Regions from separate parts of the Shewanella sp. AC91-MNA-CIBAN-0169 genome, predicted to be linked through region 1. Evidence: predicted binding sites of a transcription regulator. Region 1 holds the regulator's gene; each other region holds the start of a gene.
The links. Region 1 encodes LexA, which represses DNA repair genes until DNA is damaged. Its sites were predicted from a motif close to TACTGTATNNNNATACAGTA; they were not measured.

Region 1 (10,989 bases):
ACCTGTAAACTGAGAAACGCAATACCCAGAATTACCGTCAACGCTAACCAGATTATCAAAGGTTTACGATTGGCTTTTTCGAGATTGGTATGAGCAAAGTGCAAGGTAACCGACGAGGTTAGCAGTATAATAGTGTTAATTAACGGCAAACCCGTCCATGGCATGGCTTCTGTTGCAGTGCCATCAGGTGTTTTAACCAATGGCCACATAGCTTCAAATGCAGGCCACAACACTTCATGGGTCATGGCATTGTTAGATGCGCCACCAAGCCAAGGTACTGAAATCATTCGGGCATAAAATAGCGCGCCGAAAAATGCCCCAAAAAACATAATCTCTGAAAAAATAAACCAACTCATTCCCTGCCTAAATGAACGATCCATTTGCGGTGAATACAGTCCAGCCATGGATTCATCAATAACGGTCTTAAACCAGCCAAAAATCATAAAGATAATCACGGCCAAGCCGGTTATTAAAATATAACCGCCAGAGGTTTTTTCAGTGGTTAATTGTTGTACATAATTACCTGCGCCAAACGCAATTAAAAATAAACCGATAGCACCGATTATTGGCCAAGCACTTTGGGTTGGCACATAATAAGTTTGATACTTTGTTGTCATTTTGCTGCTCCTTGCTCTATGACGATCGCCTGTCTATCGGTGATGTCATAAAGGGTATAAGAGAGAGTCAATGTGTTAATGGACGCTGGTAAATCAGGGTCCACGTAAAAAATCAGTGGTAGTTCTGCTGTTGCTGCTGCAGCCAAAGGTTGTTGATTAAAGCAAAAACATTCCGTTTTATTGAAGTATGCCGCCCCTTGCCCTGGCGACACCGAAGGTATTGCTTGGCCTACCGTGTCACGTGTCGATAGGTTTTTAACCAAAAATTGTGCGTGAGTGAGCTCCCCAGGATGTACGCTTATTTGGTTAACTTTAGGGCTAAATTCCCATGGCATACCTGATTGAACTTGAGTCACAAATTCAATGGTTACGGTCCGGTTTTTATCAACCACCACCGCTTCATAACTACTGGCGCTATTTTGGGGTTTGCCATTAATCCCCAATGTATCGCAGAGCACGTCATAAAGCGGTACCAGCGCAAAACCAAACCCAAACATACCAATTGACCCGGCAATCAGGATGATTAATAGCTTACGATTTGATTTTGTTGGCTGTGTCATCTCATTTAATCTCCGGTGGAGTGGTAAACGAGTGATATGGCGCAGGGCTGGCAATCGACCATTCCAAGCCTTCGGCTGCTTCCCAAGGATTATCTCCAGCGGGTTTGCCACCCTTGATACATTTGAGAACTACAACAAGGAAAATTAGCTGAGATAAACCAAATGCAAAGCCACCAATCGACACAATTTGATTCACATCGGCAAACTGTACCGCGTAGTCGGGGACCCGGCGCGGCATACCCGCTAAGCCTAGAAAGTGCATTGGGAAAAACAACACGTTGACGGATATTACCGAACACCAAAAGTGCCACTTACCTAAAGTTTCGTTATACATATGGCCGGTCCATTTAGGCAGCCAATAGTAAGCCGCCGCCATAATGGAGAATATCGCCCCAGTCACCAGTACATAATGGAAGTGAGCCACGACAAAGTAAGTGTCGTGGTATTGGAAATCAGCAGGGGTAATTGCCAACATCAAGCCCGAAAAGCCACCAATGGTAAACAGGATGATAAATGCCACTGCAAACAGCATTGGAGTTTCAAATGTCATTGAACCGCGCCACATAGTGGCGACCCAATTAAACACTTTCACCCCGGTTGGAATGGCAATCAACATGGTGCAATACATGAAAAATAATTCGGCAAAAACGGGCATACCCGTGGTAAACATGTGATGTGCCCATACCAAAAATGACAGAATGGCAATACTGGCAGTGGCGTAAACCATCGAGGAGTAACCAAACAGCTTTTTACGGCTAAAGGTTGGTACTATCGCGGAGATAATACCGAAGGACGGTAAAATCATGATGTAAACTTCAGGATGACCAAAGAACCAGAAAATATGCTGGAACATCACCGGATCGCCACCACCTGCAGCATCAAAAAAGCTAGTACCAAAAAACTTATCGGTTAATACCATGGTGACCGCACCTGCGAGCACCGGCATTACCGCAATCAGTAAAAATGCGGTAATGAGCCAAGTCCACACAAACAAAGGTAACTTCATCCAGGTCATGCCAGGAGCTCGCAAGTTTACAATGGTTACAATGACGTTAATTGCGCCCATTATCGAACTTATTCCCATTATGTGAATGGAGAAAACAAATAGGGCGGTACTGTCAGGACTATAGGTGGTTGAGAGCGGAGCATAGAATGTCCAGCCAAAGTTAGGGCCGCCGCCTTCCATAAAGAGTGAACCTAATAAAATGGTAAAGGCGAAGGGTAAAATCCAAAAACTCCAGTTGTTCATTCGCGGTAGTGCCATATCTGGGGCACCAATCATCATTGGAATTAACCAGTTTGCTAACCCGGTAAAAGCGGGCATCACCGCCCCAAACACCATGATGAGGCCATGAACTGTGGTCATCTGATTAAAAAAGTTAGGTTCTACTAGCTGTAATCCAGGCTGAAATAATTCAGCTCGAATCACCATTGCCATCGCACCGCCAGTAAGAAACATAATGAAACTAAACCATAAATACAGCGAGCCGATATCTTTATGGTTAGTGGTGAGTAGCCAGCGCATTAGCCCCTTCGGAGCGCCGTGATGATGATCATCATGAGCGGTAGCCAGTGTATCGTGCGTTGTTGTGCTCATTGTTTTCCCCTACTGTCCATGGCTAGCGACATCGGCAGGTTGCACCGCTTCGCCAGAATTATTGCCCCACGCATTGCGCTCATAAGTAATCACAGCCGCCATCTTTTGCGGGCTAAGTTGACTACTAAATGCCTGCATTGCGGTACCTGGTTTTCCGTGCATAACGATATCGATATGTCCGCTAACCGGTCCAGTAACAACAGGGCTGCCAATAAGTGAAGGGAAAGCGCCTGGTAAACCAGCGCCAGTGGCTTGGTGACATGCAGCACATGTCGTAGCATAAACCTGCTCACCTTCAGCAATTAATTGCTCCAAGGTTAACGTGGGCAGATCCTCTGGTACAACAGCTTCTGCTACGGCTTCGACAGCTTGATTGGCTTTGTCGGTAACCGCATCGGTAATGTCAGTTGTCTTGGCTGCAATAGTACTTGCTGCATCGGTTACTGCTTTACTTGGTTCGGTGCTTGCCTCGTTACTGCCTAAAAAGTTGCCTATATCAGCAGCTTGAACTACATCACCGCTATTATTGCCCCACGCATTACGCTCAAAGGTAATTACTGCGGCAATTTCTAGGGCGCTAAGTTGCTTTGCAAAGGCTTGCATTGCAGTACCTGGTTTACCGTTTAAGACGATATTCAGATGATCGTTAACAGGGCCTTTTATGATAGGGCTGCCAATTAATGATGGGAATACACCAGGAAGACCCGCACCATTGGGTTGATGACAAGCAGCGCACCTAGCAATATAGATTTGCTCACCTTGTGAGGTTAGCTCCTCAATAGACAAGGTTTGAGACATTGACGCCTCAGCAGCTGCGGCCGCATTGCTTGCTAGTTGTTTTTGTTCCACTAACCAATTATCAAAATCTGCTTCCGATAATGCTTGCACCACAATCGGCATGAAACCATGGTCTTTACCGCATAGCTCGGCACATTGGCCGCGATAAATACCGGGTTTATCTATGCGGGTCCAGGCTTCGTTGATAAAGCCTGGATTGGCATCTTTTTTAACGGCAAACGCGGGCACCCACCATGAATGGATAACATCATCTGATGTCATCAAGAAGCGCACTTTTTGGTTAATAGGCAGTACTAATGGCTTATCGACTTCAAGGAGGTAATGCTCGCCTTTGGCCTCACTGCCATCAATTTGTGCTCTGGGAGTGGATAATGTGCTGTAAAATTCGATGTCTTTATCAAAATAGCTGTAATGCCACTTCCACTGCGACCCGGTAATTTTTATGGTGAGATCAGCATCACTGGGATCTTCCATAGCAATCAAGGTTTTGGTGGCTGGAATAGCCATGCCGATTAAGATGATGAAAGGGATGACGGTCCAAGCAATTTCCACTTTGGTACTTTCGTGAAAATTGGCCGCGACAGCGCCTTTTGATTTGCGGTGATAAATCATTGAGTAAATCATGATCCCAAACACCACTAACCCAATTGCACAACAGATGTAAAGAATCGTCATGTGGAGGTCATAAACCTTGCCACTGATATCTGTCACGCCTTGAGTCATGTTGAGGGGCATTTCTGATGCCCCAAGCGGAAGTGCTACAAACACCACCAGTAAACAATACAACCATTGCTTCACAAGACTACTCCTCTGCTAATTGCAAATAGCAACTACAAAGAAGAGTCACACAGTAATTCTCTGCTCTATGCAAACTCTTCGGTTCCCGAAAAAAGTTTGATGACCTCAAAGTACTTTGGTGGCTGTAAACATACGGTCTACGGTTTTATTGTTAGCTGTGCACCACGCTTGTACCTACTACTGAACTTATCAATTTTGATTTGGCTCATTTGTCTGAAAGTAATCTTGATTACTGCCATTCACGTCCAATTAAAGATAAAAAATGTTTCATCCTTGTTAACCACATTACTTGTAGATTAAACATTGATCAAGATCACTTTGTTGGCTAATAGGCTGAAAAAAGATGAAAAAAAACCCTGAATTCAATACAGGGCTTGGTAATGAAGGGTTCGTGCTTAGTGAAATGAGCAAAAATTACTTGTTCCATTTGTTAAAGTAGGGCTAACAAGTTGATGTTTGTGAGGTAAGTGAGCATTCACATCTTCAATTACCACCCCTAATGCACGTGCACTTTTGGCGACAATTTCTAAACGGCGACTATCGCGAGCATCAAGTGAGCTTGTCCAAGTTACTACTGCGCTCGATGTACCGCTAGTGAGCGCTTTCTCCATGGCCCATAATGTTTCGACTTCATCTTTGGTGTGCACCAGTAAAATGCGATCCATTCTTACACCAGCACTTGCCAGCATATGTTTATAGCCAATATGGGGCGGGCTAATTAATACAATCCATCTGCCTTGCTGGCTCAATATTGCCAACTGGCTGCACAATTGGCTCAGTTCAGCTTCACCTTGGGTGACAGTTTGTAATGTTTGAATGGTTTGGGTGCCATGCAGTTCTGTTTCAGTTAAATCTACCCATAAGCCCGGGTGGCGTGGCGCGATGCCCATTAGTTTGTTCATAACCAATCTCCATTACGGATAACGCCAACGGCAAGCCCTTCGATGGTTAGGCTTTGGCAACTTAAATCTACTTTTATCGGATTGTAATCTTCATTTTCGGCATGCAGATAAATCACATTACCTTTTTGTTCAAATCGTTTTACGGTGACGTCATCATCAACACGTGCCACAACAACCTGGCCATTACGTGCTTGCTGCATTTTATGTACAGCGAGTAAGTCACCTTCTAAAATGCCAATGTTTTTCATGCTGTCACCACGCACTCGCAATAAAAAATCTGCGGCGGGCTTAAACATGTTTGGATCGACTTGATAGTATTGTTCTACATGCTCTTGGGCCAAAATAGGTTCACCAGCAGCAACCTGTCCAATGAGTGGCAGACCGGTTTCAACCTGTTCTTCATGAGGTAAACGAATGCCTCTTGAGGTACCAGGCATGATCTCGATAAAGCCTTTTTTGGCTAATGCTTTTAAATGCTCTTCGGCGGCATTAGCACTTTTAAAGCCAAGACGATTCGCAATTTCAGCACGAGTGGGTGGCATACCTGTTTCGGCGATATTGTTTTTAATTAAGTCTAAAATTTCTGCTTGGCGCGGCGTTAACGGTCTCATGATGATTCCTGTCTTTTTATACAGTGACTGTCATTATATACAGTGTTTGTGTTCGCGCAAGTATTAACCAACTATTTTTTGTATTTTGTTGATTAAGTATCACTCAACAATATGTTTTAATTAACTATTACTAATGTTCTGTCTTATGTTATTTCTGATAGTGAGAGCTTAAACGTAAAGATAGATCGGTCTGATAGTGTAAGCAGGGTGGTTTCTGGTATCCTATACGACAATATTACAGTGGCTTATGTTGCGAAAATAACCATGTCAAAACCAGATTCAATATTTTTACGAGCATTAAGGTGGATTCAAAAGTGGATGGTACAGACCATTGTGGTCCCTCACGATCCTTTTGATGACCTCAATATAGATCCAACTAAACCTTTGGTTTATTTAATGAAAACGGAATCTATTAGCGATATTGCCGCGTTGAGCGAAATCACCGAGGGCTTTGGTCTGCCCAGTCCTTATGAGCCATTACAGCTTGATGGCTTAACCGTGCCTCGTGTGGTCTGTTTAGAGGGCCGCAAACCACTATTTGGTAAACGTGAAAGTGGTGACAAATTCCTTAATTATTTTACCAGTTTATTGTCACTTCATAGCGAGAGCCCTGAATTAGATATACAGTTGGTTCCTGTTTGCCTTTATTGGGGACGTACCCCAGGTAAAGAAGAAGACAGCATGAAAGCTGCTGTATTTGAACGTGAAAACCCTACGTGGTTACGTAAATGGTTAATGATTTTATTTTTAGGACGCCATAATTTCGTCCAGTTTTCTAATGCATTATCGCTTCGTCATATGGCCGATGAACATGGTACTGATAAAAGAATTGCTCACAAATTAACCCGAGTCGCCCGTGTGCATTTCCGCCGTCAACGCAAAGTGATGACGGGGCCACAATTACCGAATCGACAAGCGTTGTTTGCCTCTTTATTAAAATCAGAATCTATCAAAAAAGCCATTGAAGAAGAGTCTGCAAATAAGAAAGTAACAGTCGAGAAAGCGCGTGAAACCGCCATTGAATACCTTGATGAAATTGCCGCCGACTATTCTGATAGTTTGGTGCGTATTGCCGAACGTTTCCTGACTTGGTTATGGAACAAATTATACAGTGGCATCAATATCAAAGGTGCCGAGCAAGTAAGACAGTTACATCATGATGGTCATGAAATTGTTTACGTTCCTTGCCATCGTAGCCATATGGATTACTTGCTACTGTCGTATATTTTGTATTATCAGGGCATGGTTCCGCCGCACATTGCTGCCGGTATTAACCTTAATTTTTGGCCAGCAGGGCCGATGTTCCGCCGTGGTGGGGCATTCTTTATCCGTCGTAGTTTTAATGGTAATAAACTTTATACCGCAGTATTTCGTGAATATTTAGATCAGTTATTTGCTAAGGGTTATGCGGTCGAGTATTTCACTGAAGGAGGTCGTTCGCGTACAGGACGTTTGCTAGCGCCTAAAACCGGTATGTTGGCTATGACAATTAACAGTGTGCTACGTGGGATAGAGCGCCCAGTAACCTTAGTACCCGTGTATTTAGGTTATGACCATGTGATGGAAGTGGCGACGTACCACAAAGAATTAAGCGGTAAGAAAAAGAAAAAAGAATCTGTATGGCAGGTATTTGGTGCTATTCGTAAGTTAGGCAATTTTGGCCAAGGTTATGTGAATTTTGGTGAGCCGATTAATTTACAACAGTTCTTAAATCAGCAGGCGCCAGAGTGGCGTGATGAGCTAGCTAAAGATCCTGACCAGAAACCATCTTGGTTTACGCCCTCAGTTAATTTGTTAGCTAACCGCGTAATGACTAATATCAATGGAGCGGCCGCAGCCAGTTCAGTAACATTGACTAGTTTAGTGTTATTAGCGTCAGAGCAAAATGCGTTAGAAAGAAGCCAGTTAGAACGTCAGCTTGATTTGTATTTAGCCTTACTTAAAACAGTGCCTTATACCGATTACACCTCTGTGGCCGAAGGTAATGGCAAGTCAATTATTGATCACTGTCTGTCGTTAAATAAGTTTGTTAGTACCAAAGACCTTATTGGTGAAATTATTTCAGTTGATGAAAAAATTGCCATCACCATGAGTTATTACCGTAATAATATTATTCATTTGATGGCGTTGCCGTCATTAATTGCCAGTTGTTTAGTGCATTATGACGTGTGCGATCGCCAGCGAATTCATGGCATTGTAATGGACTTTTATCCATTACTTAAAGCTGAGCTATTTATGAGCATTGATGATGTGCCTCAACATGTGGATAGCATTTTAGATTTCATGGTTGAACAAGGTTTACTGACCGGTAGCGATCAGTTTGAGATAACGCCTCGTCATATTACCCAAGTGTTACTGCTTGCTGAAACTATCAGTGAAACGTTGCAACGTTATGCGATTATCTTCAATTTACTCGCAATAAAACCTGATCTTGAGCGCTCAGAACTGGAACGCGATAGCCATTTGTTAGCCCAACGATTAGGCGCGCTGCATGGCATTACCGCACCAGAATTTTATGACAAAAAATTATATAATACCCTGAGTGTGAAACTGAAAGAATTGGGTTATTTATGCAGCGACGAACATCGTGCTGAAGTGATCAGAATTCGTGATAACGCTAATAAATTACTCAGCTCTTTAGTAAGACAAACCATTGTTGATAGTGTGGAAGCGGAGCACGGACAATAATGGCTAATCATATGAATGCTGCCAAGCATCGTACCAGCGGTAAATCTGTATTGGGTGGGGCGATGATTATTGCCGGAACCACTGTGGGTGCGGGCATGTTTTCGTTACCCGTTGTTGGTGCTGGAATGTGGTTTGGCTATTCTATCGCGATGTTGCTCGGCGTTTGGTTTTGCATGCTAATGTCGGGTTTATTGTTATTAGAAGCCAATTTGCATTTTGAACCAGGCGACAGTTTTGACACCTTAACTCGGGTGACTCTTGGGCAGTTCTGGCGGGTGATTAACGGCGTTTCGATTGCGTTTGTGTTATATATTTTAACCTATGCTTATATCAGTGGTGGTGGTTCGATTGTGAATCACAGTCTGTCTGCATTGGGCGTGAGCCTACCCCAGAGTGTGGCCGGATTGGTGTTTGCGGTAGTCTTGGCTTTGGTGGTATTTATTAGTACTAAAGCGGTCGACCGTATCACCACAATCATGCTTGGTGGCATGGTGATTACTTTCTTTTTGGCTATCGGTAACTTACTAATCGACATTGATACCATAAAGCTAGTATCGCCTGATGGTGAATCGCGTTACCTGCCTTATTTACTTGCCGCTATCCCTTTTGGATTGGCCAGTTTTGGTTATCACGGTAATGTGCCAAGTTTAGTCAAATATTATGGTAAAGATGCCAAAACCATCGTTAAGGCGATTATTACCGGAACCACTATCGCATTGGTGATTTATATATGTTGGTTAGTGGCAACGATGGGTAATATTCAACGAAGCCAGTTTGCCGATATTATTGCTCAAGGTGGCAATATAGGTGTGTTAGTGGGTGCGTTGTCTGGGGTTATTGCCAGCCAATGGCTGGATAACATGTTAACCCTATTTGCTAATCTTGCCGTCGCCTCATCATTTTTAGGTGTGACACTAGGCTTGTTCGATTACCTTGCTGATTTATTTGGGTTTGACGACTCGCGATCAGGACGAATTAAAACGGCAACGGTCACGTTTGTGCCACCAACAATCCTTGGTTTGTTATTTCCGAATGGATTTATTTTAGCGATTGGTTTTGCTGCGCTAGCTGCCACTATTTGGGCTGTTATTGTACCAGCGTTATTAGCCTATAAAGTAAGACAACAATATCCTGACTCAAAGGGATTTAAAGTCCCTGGTGGAACCCCGTTAATTGCTATTGTGGTGTTGTTTGGAGTTATCACTGCCACATGTCATTTGCTGGCCATGGCCGATATATTGCCGGTGTTTAAATAGACGCACAAATTCCGGTGAAACAACTTTTAGCCAAAAAGCCTTCGTTTGAAGGCTTTTTGCTTTTCTGCTGATATCGACTTAACTTATGAGACAAGTTTCATGTTGGCTATATCAAGGCAACTATTTTATAAAGGATTAGGATAATGAAGGTACAACAGTATCAACAAGGACAGCCTTGCTGGATTGAATTAGCAACTCATGATTGGGCGGCAGGTAAAGCATTTTATCAGGCGCTATTTGGCTGGGGAGCAGATGATATGCCTATGCCAGAAGGGCATTATACTATGCTGCAAATCGATGGTGATGACATTGCGGCAATGTACCCAATGCCAGCAGAAATGGAAGCCTTACCGACTCATTGGACAATTTATTTTGCGGTCGATGATGTTGATGCTACCTCTAAGGCTGTGACTCAAGCTGGAGGTGAGATTATTGCAGGGCCTCATTCTGTCGGAGATGCTGGCCGAATGGCGCTATGCACAGATCCAGAAGGCTGTCGTTTTGCATTGTGGCAAGGTCAAGACCATATTGGCATTAAGCGATCACAAGAATCAAATACCCTGTGTTGGGTTGAGCTTGCTTGTCGTGATACCGCTGCGGCGAAACAGTTTTATAGCCGAGTATTAGGTTATCAAACTCAGCTTAATGATGTAGCTGATTTTGAATACACCGAATGGTATGTGGGGGAACAAGCCATTGGTGGATTGATGGCAATGACTGCAGAATGGGGCGATACTCCTGCTCATTGGATGAGCTATTTTGCCGTTGATGACTGTGATTTATCAGTGACTAAAGCACAAACCTTGGGGGCTTCAGTTTGTGTGCCTGCAACTGATATTCCTAACGTAGGTCGTTTTTCTGTACTCAATGATCCACAAGGTGGGGTTTTTTCCATTATTGCGTTATTTACTGCAGAATAAATAGATTTGAAAATTATGTTTTTACATAATGAATGTTGATTATTTCTATTCGCAGTGTTGCTGATTGAAGCTAGAGTATCGTTTAATGTAGAGTGCCGATTTAACATAGAGTGGCGATTGAACCTTGATTATTAAGTAATGTCATAGTGAGTTGTTAGTAAAATGTTATTATCAGTTGTTGGTAAGAGTTATTGTAAGAGTTATTGGTAAGAGTTAGTGTATTTAACCAAGGATGAGTGAAT
Region 2 (10,989 bases), on a different contig from region 1:
GTTTCAATGACACCGTATTCACTCAATAATTGGCCTTCACCCTCGTGAATAAACACCACTTCGTCAGCATAGGCATTTCGATAAAATTCATTGGTGTCTTCAGTCACTTTCGCGGTGTACATGGCGACATCATTATTGAAAAATATTTTATTTCGGGCGCTAAAAAAGTTGCCTTGGCAGTCGGCTTGGCGCGAGTCTAATTTGTAATTTTGAATTAATGAGTCTTGCCATTGTTCACCATGAGATAACGAGTAAGGTTGAACGTCTATCGCTTTGGTTGGCATATTGTGATGATATTTATTGGAGTAGATATTCGAAAAGCCATGGGTTGAAAATAATTCTTCACGGTACAACTCGCCATTGTCTTTTTCGAAGGCAATGTGACGTTTGGTCGGGATCTGACCTTGTTTAACATAGAATGGCATCTGATTGTCCTATGGTGAATCGACTGCGAGTGTCGTGGCGTTTATGTTATTTGTTGTTATGGCCTAATCGCATTGGGCAAACCAATATGTGATCTAACTTACAATTTAGTGGTAAAGATCAACAAAAAAAAGAATAATAAATAACTCAACACAATCTATTTTTTAGATTGTTATGTTAACTTTACATTTGTGTATGGATAACGGGACAGTGGGAATCTTATGCGAATAGATATCGATGCCTTTAATGTACTGCAAGTACTTGTTGAAGAAGGAAGTTTTGCAAAAGCTTCAGAGCGATTACACAAGGCACAATCGGCAGTAAGCTATCAGATTAAAAAACTAGAGCAACATCTCGGCGTGACATTATTTAATCGAGATCATTATCGAGCGGAATTAACACCCGAAGGGAAGGTTATTTTGGCCGAAGGGCAACGGCTGTTACAGCATTTAGCCAATATTGAACATCTTGCCAGTCGCTTTAGTCAGGGTTGGGAGCCCAAACTTGAGTTAGTCATAGACGGTGCTTTACCGATGGAACCGATCATGACCGCGCTTAAGCGCATGTCAGAACACAACATACCGACTAAAGTGCAGCTTAATATGGAGTTTTTAGGCGGGGTACAGCATCGCTTTGAGCGCAACCAGGCCGACTTAATGCTGGTTAAGGATTATCGTACTGGCCCCTCTTATCATCCTAAACCGCTACCTGCTATTACCAGCGTGCTTGTCGCGTCATCACAACATCCATTAAGTCAGCTTAAAGACATTAGTTTGCCTGAATTGCAACAACATGTTGAGTTAACCATCGAAGATTCATCTCCTGGTAAACGTGACCGCGATGAAATGCAATTTGGCGGCGATAAAGTCTTTTATTTGTCAGGCTTTATCATGAAAAAAAATGCTTTACTAAAAGGCCTGGGTTTTGGTTGGATGCCGGATTTTTTAATTGCTGAAGAATTACATCAAGGGCAACTGATCGAGATTGATTTTATTGGTGGTAATCGGTTTAGTTTTACACCGCAATTAGTCTCTACACTTGAACGTCCGCTTGGGCGAGCTGGGCAGTTATTTACCGAGCTTATTTTGCAAGAGTTTGCTCAATATCAATTACAACAACAATCAGGATTGAGCGGTGCGGGTTTAGGTTAACGATGGACACAATTGGCAAACAAATGCAGTGGCAACAGAACGCGGATATTTTATTGAAATGTTGTCATGTTAAATGGATGATCATTTTGTTACCTTAAATCATCCATAAGGAATAATGCCTTAATACTGAATTGGGCAACTGCAAACATTAAATAAATTTTTAAGGAATGAAAATGAGCATGAAAAGTCATGAAGTAGATTATGAAATTATAGGTTCTAGCATGCAGCTGGTTGAAGTTGAATTAGACCCAAATGAGTCTGTTATTGCTGAAGCGGGTGCGATGACTTACCTCGAAGAAGACATTATGTTTGAGGCCAGAATGGGTGATGGCTCTGAACCAGAATCCGGTTTTTTTGGCAAGCTACTTGGTGCAGGTAAACGCGCCATTTCGGGTGAGGGTATTTTTATGACCCACTTTACTAATCAAGGTCAACAAAAACGAAAAGTGGCATTTGCTGCGCCATTTCCTGGCACTATTTTGGCTATAGACTTAGCTCAACATCAAGGCGAACTTATCTGCCAAAAAGACAGCTTTTTAGCGGCAGCCTTAGGCACGCAAGTAAGCATGAAGTTTAATAAGCGATTAGGCACCGGTTTCTTTGGTGGTGAAGGATTTATTCTACAAAGCCTTAAAGGTGATGGCATGGCGTTTGTGCATGCTGGTGGGACACTGATTAAAAAAGAATTACACGGTGAGACATTGCGGGTCGATACCGGTTGTTTAGTTGGATTCACTCCCGGGATTGATTATGACATACAACGTGCAGGCTCATTAAAGTCGATGGTATTTGGTGGTGAAGGTTTGTTCCTTGCAACCTTAAAAGGCCATGGGACTGTGTGGTTACAAAGCTTACCGTTTTCTCGTATGGCTGACAGAATTATTGCTCATGCACCATCAAGTGGTGGCAAAGACCAAGGTGAAGGTTCTGTACTTGGCGGAATAGGGCGAATGATTAACTAATATGGGCATTGCGTGATCTTATCACTGTGCCGTTAGTATTTGAGCTCAGACTATTTATAGCTAATAGTGTTTACGTAGTCTGAGCTGTCTTTAGGAGGCTGATTTAAAGAAGATGTTTACTGGCCTGCTGACAAGCTGGTCTGTTTTAATTCAAGGTTACCGATGCAAGGTCATCAATCTAACGTTATTATTCTAAGGTTGTTAGTTGCATAATGTGTTGGTATTGCAACTGTGTGACGGGCTGAATACTCAGGCGGGCACCTTTAGCCACTAATACCATATCTTGCAGCGCGGGATCGGCTTTCAATTGCTTCAAGCTCACAGGCTTAGAAAATTTGGCCATAAATTGAATATCGACTTGCCACCATCGAGGCGCATTAGCGTTAGATTTTGCATCAAAATACGGTGAACGGTTATCAAAAGCACTGCTATCAATTTGAGCTTCACTGCTAATTTTTGCTAAACCCACAATGGCAGGAACTTTACAGCTAGAGTGGTAAAACAACACTACATCGCCCAATGTAATTTGATCGCGAATATAATTACGTGCTTGATAGTTACGAATACCTTGCCAAGCAACAGTTTGCTGCTTACTCATCTGTAGATTATCAATACTAAAGTCGTCTGGTTCAGACTTCATTAACCAATAGTTCATGTGATCCCATTATCGTCTTTAAAGTGACTGAATAACCTTTCAGTGCTTAAGAATGGCAATGTACACGGTGCAGATACGATTAGGCAAATAAAAAGCCGACAGCATTATGCTATCGGCTTTTTACAACAGTGGTCATTCAGCGGTTATTAACGAATGTTAATAAGTCGGTTTGGCAATAACGGTTTGACCAATAGGGGTTAAACTTAATAAGGCTAACTTATGATGTTGTAACGCGAACGGAATACCTATAATCGTTACAAAACAAGCCAGAGCATGGACTAGATGACCAATCGCGAGCCAAATACCAAAGCATAAAAACCATATTACATTACCCACCAAACCTAACGTGCCAGTGCCAATATCTTCTTGGCCTGAAATGTGTTTTCGGTTAACGGTCTCTTGTCCAAATGGCCAGAAAGCCAGTTCGCCAATAACAAAACAAGCACGACCAAATGGGATGCCAATGATACTGATAAAGCACAGTACTCCAACAAACCACCAAGCTAGGCCCATAACAAAACCACCCATTAAAAACCAAGCAATATTAAAGATTAAGCGTAAAAGAGACATTTTCATTCCTATCAATAGTCAATATTCTCAATATAAGCCATTTTCATGCCATGTTTTCAATTTGTTGATTATTAAGGGTTAAGTGTTGCTGTGGTATTGTATAAATAGAACAGTGCGAGGATTCACGCAAATGAATCGATGAGATTTATCATTTTTTAGTTAAAATGCTCATATTACAGTTGATTGAGACAATTCATGTTTTCGATAAGCCCAGTGCAAACGATGAACTTTGGTGGACGCAGCATCTACATTAAACGAGATGATTTATTACATGCTGATTTTAGTGGTAATAAAGCACGTAAATTTTATCATTTTTTGCATCATGATTATTCACATATTACCCAACTAGTGGCATCGGGTTCGGCCCAAGCCAACTCATTATATTCCATGTCAGTATTGGCTAAGCGGCAAGGGTGGAAATTTGATTACTATGTAAGCCATATCAGCGAGTTTTTATTACAACATCCTCAAGGCAATTATGCCGCTGCGATACAAAATGGCGCCAATATTATTGATGTTAGTCATTTGACCGATGTTGAAAATCTTCAAAGTATGCATTTAGACGATGCTATGCAATATATTGTTTCATCGAATCCAAGCTACGCAGATAAAAAACAATTACTTTTTATTCCTGAAGGTGGGCGTTGTGAGTATGCCGAAACCGGGATAACACAACTTGCCTGTGAAATTATTCAATGGGCGCAAGATCAACAAAAAAATAAGCTAAAGGTATTTTTACCCTCAGGTACGGGGACCACTGCGGCTTATTTAAATAAACAACTTACTCAACAATTGGCTCATTTATCATTAACGAAAGTTTTTACCGTTGAGGTGTTAACTTGCAGTACTGTGGGAGGGGATGAATATTTACGTCAACAATTCTCACAATTAGTCGATGAGGTTTATTTTCCTACAATTATTAATGATGGTCATAAATATCATTTTGGAAAATTATCACGACGTTGTTTTGATATGTGGAATACGGTATGCCAGTCGGGAATTGAATTTGAATTATTGTACGACCCGGTTGGATTTCTAGTGTTACAACATTATTTGAATAGTAATACTGCCAATGTAACCGATATTCTTTATATACATCAGGGGGGAGTTTTGGGAAATAAAACAATGTTGCCAAGATACCAACGAAAATTTTCGCACACTGTTTAATTATAGGGTGAATGCAAGATGATTTTTCTATAAGTTGTTGATATAAAATTAGATATTTTAGAGGGGTTAACTGGGGTTTAACACTGAAGAATAACTTAAAATGATGCGAGTGAGTTATTCATTTTGCTCTGTTTTAATAAACATCGGTAAGTGAGAGGAGAATACCGAGAAATGAGTTTATTAAATAACAGAGCAAATGATTAACGCAAAGCGTTAGGGGGTATTACTTATTGGCAGAGATTAACCATTTCATGAAGTTTAATGCTTCAATACGTTTTGAAAAGGTTTTTTTGTTTTTACCTAGGCTGTCGGTAAAAGCAATTGAATTCTTGTTTGACGAGATAGAGTTAACCGGAAAGCTAACTGAAATTTCGTGTCCATTCATGTTGTATGACATAGGTCACACTCCTTCTTATATATTCACCATTAGGTGAGAAAATTGTTCAATAAAATATCCTTGGCATTTTTTAGTGTTGCAAAAGATTAATGTTTCGAGATTTAACTTAACCTATCCTTTACTCACTAATCAAGTGTTGATATGTAAATAGTTGATTAAGGTCTATTTTATGCTTGCAACATTGATGTTGTCACATGACATATAGCCATAAAAAAATGAATACATATTTAGTACTTAACTTTGTAAGTTAAACATAGTTTTATGACAACAAGATGACGTGAATATAATTTAAATTATCATATCAACAGAAATCAATTGAAATCAAAAACGATGTACAGAAGCTTGTCTTGGGTTTATTTACGAAGTGAAGTTGAGCAGACTTACAGGTAGGTAACCAAAATTAACAAGAAAACTAAATCTGTGTGGATAATATACTGAGTGTTTGCATATGGCAATAGTCTTTTTCAATTTTTAATCAAATTAATGCAGTTTTCGATTGAAAAATAGCAATTAGCGACTAATTATCGACAATTCTCACCTTGCTCGGATGTCGATAGTGTTAAAAGGGATGACGAAAATTCACTCATCATCCCTTATTGCTGGTACAACTTAATGATAAATAGCGTCCAAGTTATCGATACACAAACGTTAGTAGTTAACATTTTAAGAAACTAACGTAATGGTTAGTAAAGTAAATCGCCAATTGGATTTAATAGTTTGCTGAACCCTTTAGTGAAGTATAACGGGGCATCGACAATGGTATAGCACAAACAACCTTCAAGTGTTTTTGGTGAATGTTGGTGCTCTTTATCAAGCAGCATAAAATCACCAGGCTTGTAGGTGTTGTAACAGTCGCTGAACTCACCTGCGAGCAGTAATGTTAGCTCTGCACCTTTGTGTGTATGTTCAGGAATTTCACCATTGGCTGCGATATGCAACAAGCTTGCTCTTGCTTGTGGCTCTCCGGTATCGAGTCTCAAACGGCTGACTTTACCAATACCCTGCCAAGAAGCATTAATTTGCTTACGAAATACCTTAGGCAGCGGATAATGCTGACCTTTAATACTAACGCTATTGTCTTCAATCTGATCAACTGTACTAGCTTGTTCAACCTCTAAAGTATCTAAGGTTGAATTTAATAGCTTCTCGAGTAGTGCGTCTAATTGATTATTATTAGTGTCTACCGACTGAGTTTTTACGGCCGACTCAAACTGTTGCTCAGACAACGCAATTGTCACCTGGTCAAGTTGTTGCTGGCAATGAGGACACAATTCAGCATGAGCGGAGATAGCAATCGACATCGATAGCGGCAACTCGCCTTTAGCATGGAGAGACAGCAAATGCTGGTCTGGGTGGTAATTAATCATAGTGTTTCTCCATAAAGCTTTTTAATTTTTCCAAGCCAAGTCTAAGTCGAGATTTAACCGTTCCAATTGGAATGTTAAGTTTGTCTGCTAACTCTTGTTGAGTAAGCTCTTGCATATAAATACCTTGTACTACTTGGCGTTGTAGAGGAGGTAATTCTTCTACATGCAGCAATAAAGTTGCCGATAATAAAAAATCATCGTCGTTGTTTTCAGCTTCATCAGACTCAAATAAAGGCCAAATATCATCACCGAAAGAATCTTCACGGTTATGTTGTACTTTACGGAGCATGTCAAAACATTGATTACGCATGATGGTAAATACCCAAGTACTTACCGCTGCTTTGTCTGCATTGTAAAGATGGGCTTTTGTCCATACTCGAGTCATTGTCTCTTGAACTAAATCCATGGCTAAGCCCTGTTGGCTTAAGCGCTGAACACCAAAAGAGTTAATTTTTGGGCCAAAATGCGAAAAAAGTTTTGCAAAAGATGCTTTGCATCGATCATTAGCCACCTGCATCATTAATGACGCAAGCTCATCAGCCATTGGATTGGGTTCGTTTGATTTCATAGCACCGCTTAGTTTAATTAGGGATCTTTGTGCAAGATGCCCCTTATCATAACGACTTTGTGTGCTTTGTGATTGAACATTTTCCATTATTTCACCCGCATCCAATAAATAACTCATTGAGCATAAGAGATTACGTCATTATGCTGTGGCTATCCTGAGCTCAAACAAGCTGCAGCATCATTATCTTATACGTGGCATTATTGGGTTCGGATCACAGTTCTGTATTATTTTATTATGTCGGCTAAGAATGATTTAGCTAATTGATGATCATGGCTATTGATACACTGATATTTTTCTTTGGAACTCAATGGGATAATTTCAAGCCATCGCTGACAAACCCACGCAATATCATTAAAGTTTTCTTCAGAATAGTGGGCAAGATGCTGTGGGTATTGCTGTAAAATTTGCTTTAACGTATTGCTAAGTGCTTTATCTTTTTTACGCTCATCAGTGTGATCGTGGCTCTGTTCAGTTTGTCGTTCAATGATATCGCACGGCCAAGAATCAATTAAGCTGACATCGGCGCGCTTTAAACCGTCACTATCAACACTTATTTTGTTAATAATGAACGTTTTTTGCCCTTGCACACTAATACCTAATAAGCCATCTTCAAGCGTTTCAAAGTCGATAATCTGGGTTAATGTGCCCATGGGTAATATGGTTTTTTTATCATCAGCCAACATACATAAGCCAAAACCAACACCACTTTTTAGCGATTCTGATACTAAGCGTTTATATCTAGGTTCAAAAATACGTAACTGGGTATATCCTTGAGGTAACAAGCAAATCGGTAATGGGAATAATGGGATGATCATAACGGCCCCTGAATGACTTTTAACGAATAATCTACACTGTTGTACGTACACAAACAGGTTAATGATCACCTTGATCTGTGGTTTAAACATGCCAAATTATATTGTGTTATGTGTGAAAAGTTATGCTCAAATGCATTATCAAGACGGGCTATTCATATGAACGTCTTAAGTATTAATTGAGTTAAATGGTTTTACAACAGTAACAGGCTTATCTATTAGGATAACAGCCGACAGATTTAACAAAGCAAAACCGAGGGTGAATTGATGCCGCGGTTTCAGGAGTCTTTTTATTGGTGTTAACTTTAGTAGAACGTTTGTGAGATGAAATAACTCGAGTTTCGAATTAAACATTTTACGTATTAGGGGTGTTTTTTGATCTTGTTTATATATATTTTTTATTTTTGCGGCATAAATCCTGATTCAACACTGTTTAATGATATTTTTTAAGTATAATTACCCTTGTTAATGATGACGCATCTTTGATGTTGCTTGTATGTTTTTAGGTGGAACCTGTTCATGAGAAAAGTGCTCGATACGGTAGATCAAAGAACTAAGTTAGTTGGCGAAAACCGTTTAGAATTGTTGTTGTTTCGCATTAACTCAACTCAGTTGTTTGCCATTAATGTATTTAAAATCAAAGAAGTGGTTAAGTTGCCACCCTTAAATAAGTTACCCGGCAGTAATCATAATGTTTATGGAGTAGCCAACATTAGAGGGATGTCGATCCCAGTGATTAATTTACGACAAGCGATTGGTTTCTCGCCGATGCCAGTGAATGACGATTGTAACTTGATTATTACCGAGTATAACCGCAGTGTGCAGGCTTTTTTAGTCGGTAAAGTCGAGAATATCGTTAACATGACCTGGAGTGATATTATGCCGCCGCCCAAAACCACTGGCGGACATAATTACTTAACCGCAATAACGAAAATTGAAGACCAAGGACACTTACGATTAGTGTCTATTATTGATGTTGAGAAGGTATTAGCTGAGATTATTGATTACGATGTGAAGTTATCTGACGGTGTGTTAGATGAAGCGCTCGTTTCTTACATGCCTGGTCGTAAGATATTAATTGTGGATGATTCGTCAACGGCGCGTAAACAAGTAAGGGACACTCTCAATCAACTTGGTATAGAGATTATTGAGGCGTCAGATGGATTACAAGCTTTGCGATTATTACAATCGTGGGCAGATGAAGGCAGACAGGTTGCCGATGAATTGCTAATGATGATTACCGATGCCGAAATGCCTGAAATGGATGGTTATAAGTTGACCTTTGAGGTGCGTAACGATCCTCGAATGGCGGCACTCTTTATTACTCTCAATACTTCTTTAAGCGGTAGCTTTAACCAAGCGATGGTGAAAAAAGTCGGCTGTAATGAGTTTATCTCTAAATTCCAGCCCGACTTATTAGTCAGCGTTGTTCAAGATCGTTTACGGAGTATTCTTAGTTAGGCCACAATTGAATGATTAAGTGGTTTTATTGATCCATATCTTCGATTAACTCGTCAAGAATACGCCGTTGATGCCCTGGGGTGATACCAATATTGAGTCTCGCTATTTTGACAGCATGGCCAAATTGAGCTTTACCAAGTAAGGTAACCAGTTGCTGTAAAAAACCACTGTCTAAAGATAAGGTCTTGCTATAGTGGCCAATGGCTTTTGTTAGAGAGGTAAACATTATATCGTCAAACTCGAAACCGGTATGATATTGACTACTGTCACCCGCTATTTCGCCTTCAAGTAAAACCCCGTCCAGACTTAATGGCCAGCCCCGTGCATTCATGCGACTTTGGGCTATTTGATACATCATCCAGGCACTTTTTTTAAATCCACCAAAAATCATACAATCAAAATCTGATTCTTCGAGTTCTTGCTTAGTCCAATTAATGCCAATCGCCAAGTCTTTGCTATATATATGCATTAAATTATCTTTAACCGCATCTCGACAATCCCAAATAGAGGTCAGCAGATTTTTCTTGGCTAACATATGGCATTCTTTACAAGCAGGAATGGCTAGAGAGGGGTGGGGAGTGTGAGTCATTCTATAGTAATCAAAAATATGATTACTGGGTTCGTTGCAAAACCAACAGGTGTGGCGTTTGTCAAAAGGAATATCAATCAGTGTAGGCATGGGCATAATAATATCAAAAAGCTGTTCAATGGCTGAACAGCTTGGGTAGTAAGATCAAATCAATTAATGATTATTCTTTTTCAAAATCAACTAATTCTTTAGCCAATACGATTGGGTCAATTTCTAGGCATTCTTGTTCAGCTTCCCAATCAACACCTATTAATACACCGTCATCATTTAAATCACTTACCCAGTATTCTAAAAACTCAGTCAGTGTAATAGTCACTGGGTTGTAGTCTGCCCACTCATCAGTGCAATGGCTTTTTGCAGCAGCTTCACTTGACCAAAGTGGCATAACATCAGTTTCTTCAAATTCTGATGAGTCACATACAACCCAACCTTCACCTGTTTCATCTTGTAAGCCCCATAAGACTTGATGTTGTTTTACGCTTTCGATAAAGCCTGTTAGTGCTGCTGTTTGTTCTGTCATGATAAATCGCTTAAATGAGTGAGAATTAACATCATTATACGGACTCAATGAATAAGGAAAAGGCTTAATTAATGACAATTTTGTTTATGAGGATCCTTGGTGGTCATTTAGAAACTAAATTGCCCCAGAATCTAGACGCAAATCGGGCATTTAGTCTCTTATTAGAAACTAACACGATTAAATGCGTCAATGTTGTAACTGTATTCGCTGTCGTTCGTTGGGTCATTTAAATCAATCGATAGTCTTGGCGTTATTGACCCGCTTATTTATCAAGCTGTTTGTATGACTCAAATCAAGTGCAGCGATTAAGACGAGTGTCTGTGGTTTTGAGTGACGGCTTCATTATT
Region 3 (10,989 bases), on a different contig from region 1:
TCAAATCTGAGATAATAGAGGCCGTTAAATTTGTTCCTCTCATTAATGGAGATTTGGCTTAGTTAACACGATACAAATGATTTTTATCCATTATTGATATTTTCGTTTGGAGTAAGCTTATTTAGCTTAACAATCACCTATTTCCCCGTTAAGGACTTTGTTTGATGAATACCGGTTGGCCCAACTTTGTGGTCTTAGCAATCATGCTCACTGGATGCAGCTTTCAAGCTGATCGTCCCGCACCGGTAGACAGCTTATCGTCAAAAAATCATGGTCCTCGGTATCATAAAGGCTCATTAAAAACCGATAAATATAAAGTACAGAAAGGTGACACACTTTATTCAATAGCTTGGGGGGCTGGACGTAATTTTGTCGAAGTTGCCCGTTTGAATCGTTTATCGGCTCCTTATACTATTTATCCTGGGCAAACGCTTAATTTAGCCACTACAAATAATAGTCAATCGGCACCTGCTCGAGCATCCCAACCTTCTGTCAATTCAGTACAAACCCAAGCCGTTACTAAACCCTATATTTCGAGTTCGAATAGTTCTATATTAAAAACAATCAAACCTACGGTTGCGCCAAACCCAGTCCCAGTAGTCGTTTCAGTCAGAACGAAAAAAGATCTTGATCACAAAGTGAAGCCTGCGTATTCTGTAACAACTACCCAACAAACAATTAACCAAAGTGCGAGTGGTTCTGTCGCTAATTTGCCACAGCAAGTTCAGCAATGGCACTGGCCAGTTAGAGGCCGAATAGTGGGATATTTTTCGGCATCAGAACAAGGCAATCAAGGTATAAAGATTGCTGGTAATCGCGGCGATATTATTAAAGCCGCAGCAGATGGGAGAGTCGTGTATGCCGGTAATGCACTGCGCGGGTATGGCAACTTAGTTATTATCAAACACAATGATGATTTTTTAAGTGCTTATGCGCATGCCGACACGATATTGGTTAAAGAAAAGCAATATGTGAGTGCAGGACAAACAGTTGCAAAAATGGGCAGTACCGGGACACACCAAGTTATGCTTCACTTTGAAGTACGATTTCATGGTAAGTCTGTCAACCCATTACGATATCTACCTAAACAGTAATTGTTTAGCAACATAAATAACGGAGGATAAGCAAGTGAAGTAGATTAAATACCACAAATTAGGTTTGGGAGAGCAATTATGAGCCGCAAAAATAATACTGCTTCAGCAGAATATCTTGTCGATCTAGCTAAACAACCACCAGAAGTTGCAACCGGTAAACGCGATTTGGTGCAACAACTTGATATTGAAGAAAAAGTCCAAGATGACTTACAAAAAAATTTAGACGCTACTCAATTATATTTAGGTGAAATAGGTTTTTCTCCGCTACTGACAGCAGAGGAAGAAGTGTTTTTTTCACGTAAATCCCTCAAAGGCTGCGAAAAGTCTCGCAACCGCATGATAGAAAGCAACCTCCGTCTTGTTGTTAAAATTTCCAGAAGATATAACAATCGTGGTTTAGCGCTGCTCGATCTGATCGAAGAAGGCAATTTAGGCTTAATTCGAGCGGTTGAAAAGTTTGATCCTGAGCGTGGTTTCCGTTTTTCCACTTATGCAACGTGGTGGATCAGACAAACCATTGAACGGGCGATCATGAACCAGACTCGCACTATCCGTCTACCAATTCATATTGTAAAAGAATTAAATGTGTACTTGCGTACAGCAAGACAGCTTGCCCAAAAACTTGATCACGAACCGACCGCAGAAGAGATCGCCGAAAAGTTAGATGTGTCGACCGGTGATGTTAGCCGTATGCTGAAGTTAAACGAAAGAATTACTTCGGTAGACTCGCCTCTGAGTGGCGATAATGAGAAGGCATTATTAGATGTTATTGCTGATGATGATTCCGTTGGCCCTGATTATCGGGTACAAAATGAAGATTTATCTAATTCGATAGTAGGCTGGTTAAACGAATTAAATACTAAACAACGCGAAGTGTTAGCAAGACGTTTTGGTTTACTCGGATATGAACCTTCAACATTAGAGAATGTCGGTGCCGAAATTGGTTTAACACGTGAGCGTGTACGTCAAATTCAAGTCGAAGCGCTTAAACGCTTAAAAGACTTACTAGGGTCGCAAGGACTGTCAGTCGAAGCATTATTCAGAGACTAATGGATAGTGGAAGTATATTGTGAATATTAAGCGGTTGACTATCACCAACACACAAATGATATGTCATCATTAATGTGTCAATAAGGTCAATTAAGGTATTGCGATATTAGGGTTAAAACCTATATGAGCATTTTAATTTTGCTCATGCGCTTAGGTTTATCCTACTAATCGCCAACTTAATTTAAGTGTTGTGTAGTGGCAATTTGAAGATATAACCTAGATATTACTGCTGGTGTTTTAATGCTATTAGTTCATTTCAACGTATTTTGAAAGTTGTTACTTGTTCGATGTCACACCTAATACGTCATTGAAATGGAAGCCTTTGCAGGCTTCCACAGTTCAAAAATTCACTTGGTCAGTTAATTTCGGTGCTCGGTGTTCGTGTGACTTAATCGCTTCAACTCATATAAATAATCTAACGCCTGTTTAGGTGTCAACTCGTCTGGATTAATTTGGGCTAACTTTTCCAACACGGGTGACGTCTCTGGTATTGGAGGTAATAAGTTCATACTCACTTGAGTTGGGTTCTGTTGAGATAATGTCATATCTCGGTTTTCTAGTTGATGAAGCTTATGTTTTGCCGCTTTAATGACTGCTGCCGGCACACCCGCTAGGGCCGCAACTTGTAGGCCATAACTTTTACTTGCCGCACCTTCTTGTACCGAATGCATAAAGGCAATTGTGTCGTCGTGTTCTATTGCATCTAAGTGAACATTAATGACTGACGGTAACAGCTCGGGTAATTGGGTTAACTCAAAATAATGAGTAGCAAATAATGTCAGTGCACTGACGTTTTTGGCTAGATATTCAGCAGCAGACCAAGCGAGCGCTAAACCATCATAAGTCGAGGTGCCGCGACCTATTTCGTCCATCAACACTAAACTGTTTGCAGTAGCATTATGTAAAATATTAGCCGTTTCGGTCATTTCAACCATGAAGGTTGATCGGCCCGATGCCAAATCATCTGATGCACCAATACGGGTGAAAATCCGGTCGATTTCACCAATTTGAGCATGGTCTGCTGGAACGAAACAGCCGATATGTGCCATCAATGTAATCAATGCAACTTGACGCATATAGGTAGATTTACCGCCCATATTCGGGCCTGTGACAATAAGCATTTGGCGCTGTGGTGTTAACGCTACCGGATTAGCAATAAATGCTGCTTGGCTAACTCGTTCAACGACTGGATGGCGGCCCGCTTCAATATTAATACCAATATCGTGGGTCATTTGTGGGCATTGATAATTAAATAATTGTGCTCGTTCGGCAAAGTTACTTAATATATCTAACTCGGCAGCAGCCGTTGCAAACTGCTGTAATTCTTGTAATTTAGGTAACAATAAGTCAAACAGTTGTTCCCACAGTTGTTTTTCAAGCGCGAGTGCTTTGCCTTGGCTTGAAAGTACTTTCTCTTCGTATTCTTTCAATTCTGGGGTGATATATCGTTCGGTGCCTTTGAGTGTTTGACGACGCTGATAGCTCAGTGGCACTCTATCTGACTGTAAACGGCTAACTTCAATATAGTAACCATGAACCCGGTTATAGCCGACTTTTAAGGTGTTAATCCCCGTTTGTTGTTTCTCACGAGCTTCAAGTTCGACTAAATAATCACTGGCGCCTTCACTCAACTTACGCCATTCATCTAACTCATTATTATAGCCAGTACGGATAACGCCACCATCACGAATTAACATGGGAGGGTTGTCTACAATAGCGCGTTCTAATAAATCATGTTGTTCAGGGAATTCACCCAGTAATTGCACTAACGTATTTAATCGAGGTTGTTGGCATGTTGCTAATGTTTGCTGGATTTCAGGCAGAAGCGTTAGTGCTTGCTTTAAACGTGAAAAGTCACGTGGTCTGGCACTGCGTAGTGCTAAACGAGCCATAATACGTTCGATATCACCTAAGCTTTTTAGTTGCTCATGTAAGGTTTGATATAAGTCTTGTTCAATGAGTTCACTGACTGCGCTATGACGATATTGAATAGTTTGACGATTGCGTAATGGTTCATGGATCCAGCGTTGTAACATACGGCTACCCATAGGGGTTGCGGTATTATCTAATACCCATGAGAGGGTATTTTCTCGCCCGCCAGATAAATTTTGAGTTAACTCTAAATTACGTCTAGTTGCGGCATCTAAAATAATAGATTCAGATTGATTAAAGCGCACAATCGAGTTGATATGTGGTAACGCCATCTTTTGGGTATCTTTTACATACTGCATTAAACAACCTGCAGCTTGTAACGCCAATCGTGCATCAGTAATACCAAAACCGTGCAAATCTTTGGTGCCAAATTGATTGAGCAGTAAATTAATACACGTGTCGTAATCAAACTCCCACTCTGGGCGACGACGGATGCCTTTCATGTTATTGATTAATAACATGTCAGCAAAATCTTCACTGTAAAGTAACTCTGCTGGATTAGTCCGCTGTAATTCGGCTTCTAAAGCTTCACGAGTGGGTAATTCTGCAACAACAAAACGACCAGACGAAATGTCTAAAGTCGCGTAACCAAAACCGCTTTTACCCTGATACAGTGCTGCCAATAAATTGTCTTGTTTTTCTTGCAGTAGAGCTTCGTCAGTTAAGGTGCCAGGGGTAACAATGCGCACCACTTGGCGCTCAACAGGGCCTTTTGATGTGGCAGGATCACCAATTTGCTCACAAATGGCTACAGACTGACCAATATTAACTAATTTTGCTAAATAGCCTTCGACAGCGTGATATGGAATGCCTGCCATGGGAATCGGGTCACCGCCGCTTTTTCCACGAGCCGTCAGTGAAATACCCAACATTTCAGAAGCGCGTTTAGCATCATCGTAAAACAGCTCATAAAAATCACCCATTCGATAAAACAATAACATATCAGGATGGGCCGCTTTTAAGCCCAAATACTGGCGCATCATCGGGGTGTGTTTTTCTAAATCGCTGGTATCAATCACTGTCATTATGAACACTTCACTATTAATCAATCGTAGGACGTAAATCTTATGGGGCTAATCTTAACAATATTTGCCCCCAGCGTATAAATAGATTCAAACAAAAAATTTTATGAGGATAAAATATTGATGTAAATGATCAATTCTCAAAGGTTTAAAAAAAAATCAGCTCAGCACTTGATACTGTATGACTATACAGTATACTGATGAACATATTGAAATGATTCACGTCACTTCACCTAAGTCGAAATAGCATTTTACTAAACGTATTGAATGCCTTAAGAGGGTTTTATAATGAAGGTTGATCCAAATAAAGAGAAAGCACTAGCCGCCGTTTTAAGCCAAATTGAAAAGCAATTTGGTAAAGGCTCAATTATGAAGTTGGGCGAAGATCGCACAATGGATGTTGAAACTATCTCTACCGGTTCGCTTTCATTGGATATCGCACTCGGTGCGGGCGGTTTACCAATGGGACGTATCGTTGAAATTTACGGTCCAGAATCATCAGGTAAAACGACGTTAACTCTTGAAGTGATTGCCGCAGCGCAACGCGAAGGTAAAACTTGTGCGTTTATTGATGCTGAACATGCTCTTGACCCAATTTATGCGAAAAAGTTAGGCGTAGATATTGATAACTTACTTTGTTCACAGCCAGATACAGGCGAACAAGCGTTAGAAATTTGTGATGCGTTAACTCGTTCTGGTGCTGTAGACGTTATTGTGGTCGATTCTGTTGCAGCGTTAACGCCAAAAGCTGAAATTGAAGGTGAAATTGGTGATTCACATATGGGCCTTGCCGCTCGTATGATGAGCCAAGCTATGCGTAAGCTGGCTGGTAATCTTAAGCAATCAAATACTTTGCTTATTTTTATTAACCAAATTCGTATGAAAATTGGTGTGATGTTTGGTAGCCCAGAAACAACTACCGGTGGTAATGCACTAAAGTTCTACGCTTCAGTACGTTTAGATATTCGTCGTACCGGTGCCATTAAAGACGGCGACGAAGTTGTCGGTAATGAAACCCGCGTTAAAGTGGTTAAAAACAAAATTGCGGCTCCATTTAAGCAAGCTGAATTCCAAATCCTTTATGGACAAGGTATTAACCGTACTGGTGAATTAGTCGATCTAGGCGTTGCGCACAAGTTAGTTGATAAAGCGGGTGCTTGGTATAGCTACAAAGGCGAGAAAATTGGTCAAGGCCGTGCTAACGCAGGCAAATTCTTGACTGAAAACCCCGTCATTGCCAGTGAAATTAATACCACTTTACGTGCGATGTTATTGAATGGTGGTGCTAATGCATCAGATTCTAAAACAGAAAGTGATGAGAATATTGACCTTGAAACGGGTGAAGTATTCTAAGCTAGTCAGTCAGTTACATCTATCGCGGTAGCGCATCTTGCGCGCCGCGAATATTCCCTCGCTAAAAGCCCCTGTTGTTATACCCTAAAAACGATAACGCTAAAAACTGCAACGTTAAAAACTGCAACGTTAAAAACTGCAACGTTAAAAACGTTGATATGTGAAAAATCTCTAGTACTCGATTATTGTCAATCTCAGGGTTATTGAGTCATATCCGCTACTCTGCGTTACTTTGAATAATCCCACATAGCTTTAATGCCCATACTTTTAATGATTTAGTTCTGAATTATTTAGCATTTTAAATCACACTATTTGCCAAAAAATATATTAGTTCTGCAGTTACCTTCTTCAATTGGTTTAAAAGCTAATGTGTTACTCCTAACCACGCTCTTTTTATCGTGATAGCGGAGGTTTATCTGGTTAAATTAGACGGTATTTAGCTCACTTCAAATGTGGATAACAGACCGAACACTCGACAACAAAGGTTTGTTATTAATCTGCAATCTCAAGCTGACCATTTGCTTACTCACAAGGCAGTCTTGCCGCCAGCAACGAGCCAATTGCCTTTTAATTTAACGTCGTTAGTTGGGTAACGGGCTGTTCGGGATGTGTTTATTAGCTCGAGTTGAGCTTAGTTAACCTTAGTCGGTGAGATCGCTTATCAATAACTATTATTATCGGTTTATGCTCAGAGGATAATCGAGCCACTCATCTCGCATGTTGACGTAAATTCAGTATATAATGCTTACATTTACAGGCTTGCATGCCAAGCTCGTTACTTTCGTATTTTCTATATTCAGGGCCATTTCATGTTTCAGACTACAGCAGAGTTAAGAAGTGCTTTTTTAAAGTACTTTGAAGATAACGGACATCAGGTTGTTGATAGCAGCTCGCTTGTTCCCACAAATGACCCAACACTGTTATTCACCAATGCGGGTATGAACCAGTTTAAAGATGTGTTCCTCGGCATGGATAAACGCAATTACACCCGAGCGACAACTTCACAACGTTGTGTGCGCGCAGGTGGCAAACATAACGATTTAGATAACGTGGGTTATACCGCTCGTCACCATACTTTTTTTGAAATGTTAGGCAACTTTAGTTTCGGCGATTATTTCAAAGAAGATGCAATTCGTTTTGCATGGACCTTCCTAACCGAAACACTCAAACTGCCAAAAGAACGCTTATGTGTCACTATTTATGAAACCGATGATGAAGCATATGATCTTTGGACTCAAAAAATAGGCGTGCCAGCGGAAAATATGATCCGCATAGGTGATAACAAAGGTGGGGCTTTTGCGTCAGATAACTTCTGGCAGATGGGTGACACTGGTCCTTGTGGTCCTTGTAGTGAAATTTTCTACGATCATGGTGATCATATTTGGGGTGGCCGTCCTGGCACGCCTGAAGAAGACGGTGACCGCTTTATTGAAATTTGGAACATTGTATTTATGCAGTACAACCGTCAGGCCGACGGTGAAATGTTGCCATTGCCAAAACCTTCTGTTGATACTGGTATGGGTATTGAGCGTATTGCTGCGATTATGCAAGGCGTGCATTCAAACTACGAAATCGATATTTTTAAACAACTTATTGCCAAAACAGCTGAAATTATCGGTGTAACCGATTTAGAAAATAAATCTCTGCGTGTTATTGCTGACCATATTCGTTCATGTGCATTTTTAATTGCTGATGGTGTTATGCCATCAAATGAAGGTCGTGGTTATGTGTTGCGTCGTATTATTCGTCGTGCAGTCCGTCATGGTAACAAGCTGGGTGCTAATGACGCATTCTTCTACAAACTTGTGCCAACGCTTATAAGCGTAATGGGCGATGCCGCCATTGGTTTAAAACAAACTCAAGCTATTGTTGAAAAAGCCTTAAAAGCGGAAGAAGAGCAGTTTGCTCGCACTCTTGAGCGCGGTTTAGTTATTTTAGACGGCGCGTTGAATAGCTTGCAAGGTGATACTTTAGACGGCGACACCTTATTTAAATTGTATGACACCTATGGTTTTCCTGTCGATTTAACTGCAGATGTTTGTCGTGAACGTGATATTAACGTTGATGAAGCTGGCTTTGAGTCAGCAATGGCTGAACAAAGAAGCCGTGCACAAGCAGCAGGCAACTTTGGCGCTGATTATAATAGCCAATTAATTATCGATGCAGAAACCTCATTTAGCGGTTATACCGAGTTAACTGGTCAGCCAAACGTGATTGCTTTATATGTTGACGGTAAAGCGGTTGATACCGTGATAGCGGGTCAGGATGCTGTCGTAGTATTAGACAATACACCATTTTATGCTGAATCTGGTGGACAGGTTGGTGATAAAGGCCAGTTGACAGCAGAAGGCGTAGTATTTGCCGTTGCCGATACTCAAAAGTTTGGTCCAGCTATCGGTCACCAAGGTCAATTAGCTCAAGGTCAGTTAGTCATAGGCCAGCAGTTAACCGCACAAGTGGATAAAAACTTACGTCATCGTACACAATTAAATCATTCTGTTACTCACCTATTGCATGCTGCATTGCGTCAAGAGTTAGGCTCACATGTGTCTCAAAAAGGTTCACTCGTTAATCCTGAACGTTTACGTTTTGACTTTGCTCATTTTGAAGCGGTTAAGCCATCAGAATTGAAGGCTGTCGAAGATTTAGTTAATACCCAAATTCGTCGTAACCATGAACTTTGTACCACTGAAATGGGAATTGATGAAGCCAAAGAAAAAGGTGCAATGGCACTATTTGGTGAGAAATACGATGACCAAGTACGTGTTGTCACTATGGGTGATTTCTCTATCGAATTGTGTGGTGGTACTCATGTTGGCCGCACTGGAGATATCGGTTTATTTAAAATCACTTCTGAGAATGGTATTGCTGCAGGTGTGCGTCGTATTGAAGCTGTAACAGGTATTGCTGCAATGGCTTATATTGCTGATCAACAAGCCATGTTAGATGAGGCTGCACAACTACTAAAATCAGATAGTGCTTCGGTAGTCGCTAAGTTAAAAGCTCAGCTAGATAAAGTGAAGCAATTAGAAAAAGATTTATCTCAATTAAAAGATAAGTTAGCTGCTGCGGCCAGTGCTGATATTGCCGGTGATGCAGTAGAAATCAATGGCGTTAAACTTTTAGTTAAACAACTTGATGGTATTGACCCAGGTTCACTACGTGGTTTACAGGATGAGCTGAAGCAAAAGCTAAAGTCTGCGATTATTGTGCTAGGTACTGCTAAAGACGGTAAAGTTAATTTAATTGCTGGAGTCAGCAACGATTTAACCAAGAAGGTCAAAGCGGGTGAGTTAGTCGCAATGGTTGCACAGCATGTTGGCGGTAAGGGCGGTGGTCGTCCTGATATGGCACAAGCTGGCGGTACTCAACCTGAGAATCTAGCCGCAGCATTAGCCCTTGTAGAGCCCTGGGTAAACGAACGTTTAAGTTAATAAAATCTGTAGATTAGCGTTTTTTTGGCAATTGAGTCATAAAGTCTAAGATATGCGACTTTATGACTTGAGTGCTATGAATAGATTTGGCATAGTGAACTAACTTGCTAACAGTAAAAGCGTTTAAAAGGGTTGCTAGCGTTGGGCAATGCTTATTATTGTACTTATATGTAGTACTCTAATGTTGTATTGGTTTTCAATTCCTATCGTTTTTGTTATTGGTTTGCCGTATTGGATTGTTTAGTAACGGAGTCTTATATCGTGAATATGAATAATTTACGGTTGATCTCGTTTTTAAAAGACGACTAATCGTCAAGTTTTATGATTTCCTAAGAGAATTTGCTTTATAAACTGATGTATTCACCAATTGATACTATGATTTTATGTAAAGCAGACCTTATAATGAGCGCATATTACGGATAAAGCGTGTTATGCAGATTGAACTTAAAGGAGCAATCGAATGCTAATTTTGACTCGTCGAGTAGGCGAAACATTAATGATTGGTGATGAAGTCACCGTTACTGTGTTAGGTGTTAAAGGTAATCAGGTACGTATTGGTGTTAACGCACCTAAAGAAGTATCTGTTCACCGTGAAGAGATCTACCAACGTATTCAGTCTGAGAAGTCAGGTACCCCTTCTGAAGGTGGTAATTACTAATTTCGACAGATGATGTCGATATCATTAAAGCCAGCATTTGCTGGCTTTTTTGTTTTTGTATTGCAGTGGCATTACCGCTTTAGTTTAATCAGCCCTTATTCGTTAACCTCTGCTCGGAATTTTCACTGTCATCAAACTGTCCTTTGTTTATGCGATTGCTTCAATTAAAAGACCCGCTAGTTACGTGTCATTTCGCTGGGTTAACCCAAATACAGAGCTAAATTTAGAACCAAATTCAAATAATAACGAGTCAATTTAAATATGAGTGACCAGTAAACATTCTACGTTTATCAATTTACCCATCTGTTATTCTGCGTTGAGGTTACATTAGCTCTAGCGTAGAGTACCTCACAGCTCCAATTTAAGGTTGTTGGTGTAAGCAGGACAATTTCCCCTTAAGTTGATACAAGACTGAAGTGGAATGAATGAGGCTCTCACAAAGCACT

Region 2: AAEY98_RS10375 (EVE domain-containing protein) is a predicted target of LexA. The motif match lies at 3,217-3,236, and genes of this name have one in related genera.
Region 3: recA (recombinase RecA) is a predicted target of LexA. The motif match lies at 5,274-5,293, and genes of this name have one in related genera.

Annotation. Positions count from the first base shown of each region.
Region 1 is NZ_JBEOPM010000003.1:88,663-99,651, forward strand. It holds gene AAEY98_RS04450 (cytochrome c oxidase subunit 3) at 1-617, opposite strand, end outside; gene AAEY98_RS04455 (cytochrome c oxidase assembly protein) at 614-1,177, opposite strand; gene ctaD (cytochrome c oxidase subunit I) at 1,179-2,774, opposite strand; gene coxB (cytochrome c oxidase subunit II) at 2,784-4,370, opposite strand; gene AAEY98_RS04470 (cell division inhibitor SulA) at 4,766-5,272, opposite strand; gene lexA (transcriptional repressor LexA) at 5,269-5,883, opposite strand; gene plsB (glycerol-3-phosphate 1-O-acyltransferase PlsB) at 6,148-8,571, shown strand; gene mtr (tryptophan permease) at 8,571-9,827, shown strand; gene AAEY98_RS04490 (VOC family protein) at 9,971-10,747, shown strand; gene AAEY98_RS04495 (hypothetical protein) at 10,988-10,989, shown strand, end outside.
Region 2 is NZ_JBEOPM010000010.1:35,045-46,033, forward strand. It holds gene AAEY98_RS10360 (homogentisate 1,2-dioxygenase) at 1-425, opposite strand, end outside; gene AAEY98_RS10365 (LysR family transcriptional regulator) at 645-1,574, shown strand; gene AAEY98_RS10370 (TIGR00266 family protein) at 1,748-2,536, shown strand; gene AAEY98_RS10375 (EVE domain-containing protein) at 2,724-3,191, opposite strand; gene AAEY98_RS10380 (YccF domain-containing protein) at 3,348-3,761, opposite strand; gene AAEY98_RS10385 (1-aminocyclopropane-1-carboxylate deaminase/D-cysteine desulfhydrase) at 3,957-4,928, shown strand; gene AAEY98_RS10390 (hypothetical protein) at 5,152-5,325, opposite strand; gene AAEY98_RS10395 (ChrR family anti-sigma-E factor) at 6,009-6,692, opposite strand; gene AAEY98_RS10400 (sigma-70 family RNA polymerase sigma factor) at 6,685-7,347, opposite strand; gene AAEY98_RS10405 (LON peptidase substrate-binding domain-containing protein) at 7,485-8,075, opposite strand; gene AAEY98_RS10410 (chemotaxis protein CheV) at 8,592-9,533, shown strand; gene AAEY98_RS10415 (hypothetical protein) at 9,559-10,218, opposite strand; gene AAEY98_RS10420 (DUF2750 domain-containing protein) at 10,283-10,642, opposite strand.
Region 3 is NZ_JBEOPM010000001.1:561,423-572,411, forward strand. It holds gene AAEY98_RS02375 (protein-L-isoaspartate(D-aspartate) O-methyltransferase) at 1-62, shown strand, start outside; gene AAEY98_RS02380 (peptidoglycan DD-metalloendopeptidase family protein) at 162-1,094, shown strand; gene rpoS (RNA polymerase sigma factor RpoS) at 1,173-2,144, shown strand; gene mutS (DNA mismatch repair protein MutS) at 2,504-5,101, opposite strand; gene recA (recombinase RecA) at 5,387-6,451, shown strand; gene alaS (alanine--tRNA ligase) at 7,261-9,885, shown strand; gene csrA (carbon storage regulator CsrA) at 10,346-10,543, shown strand.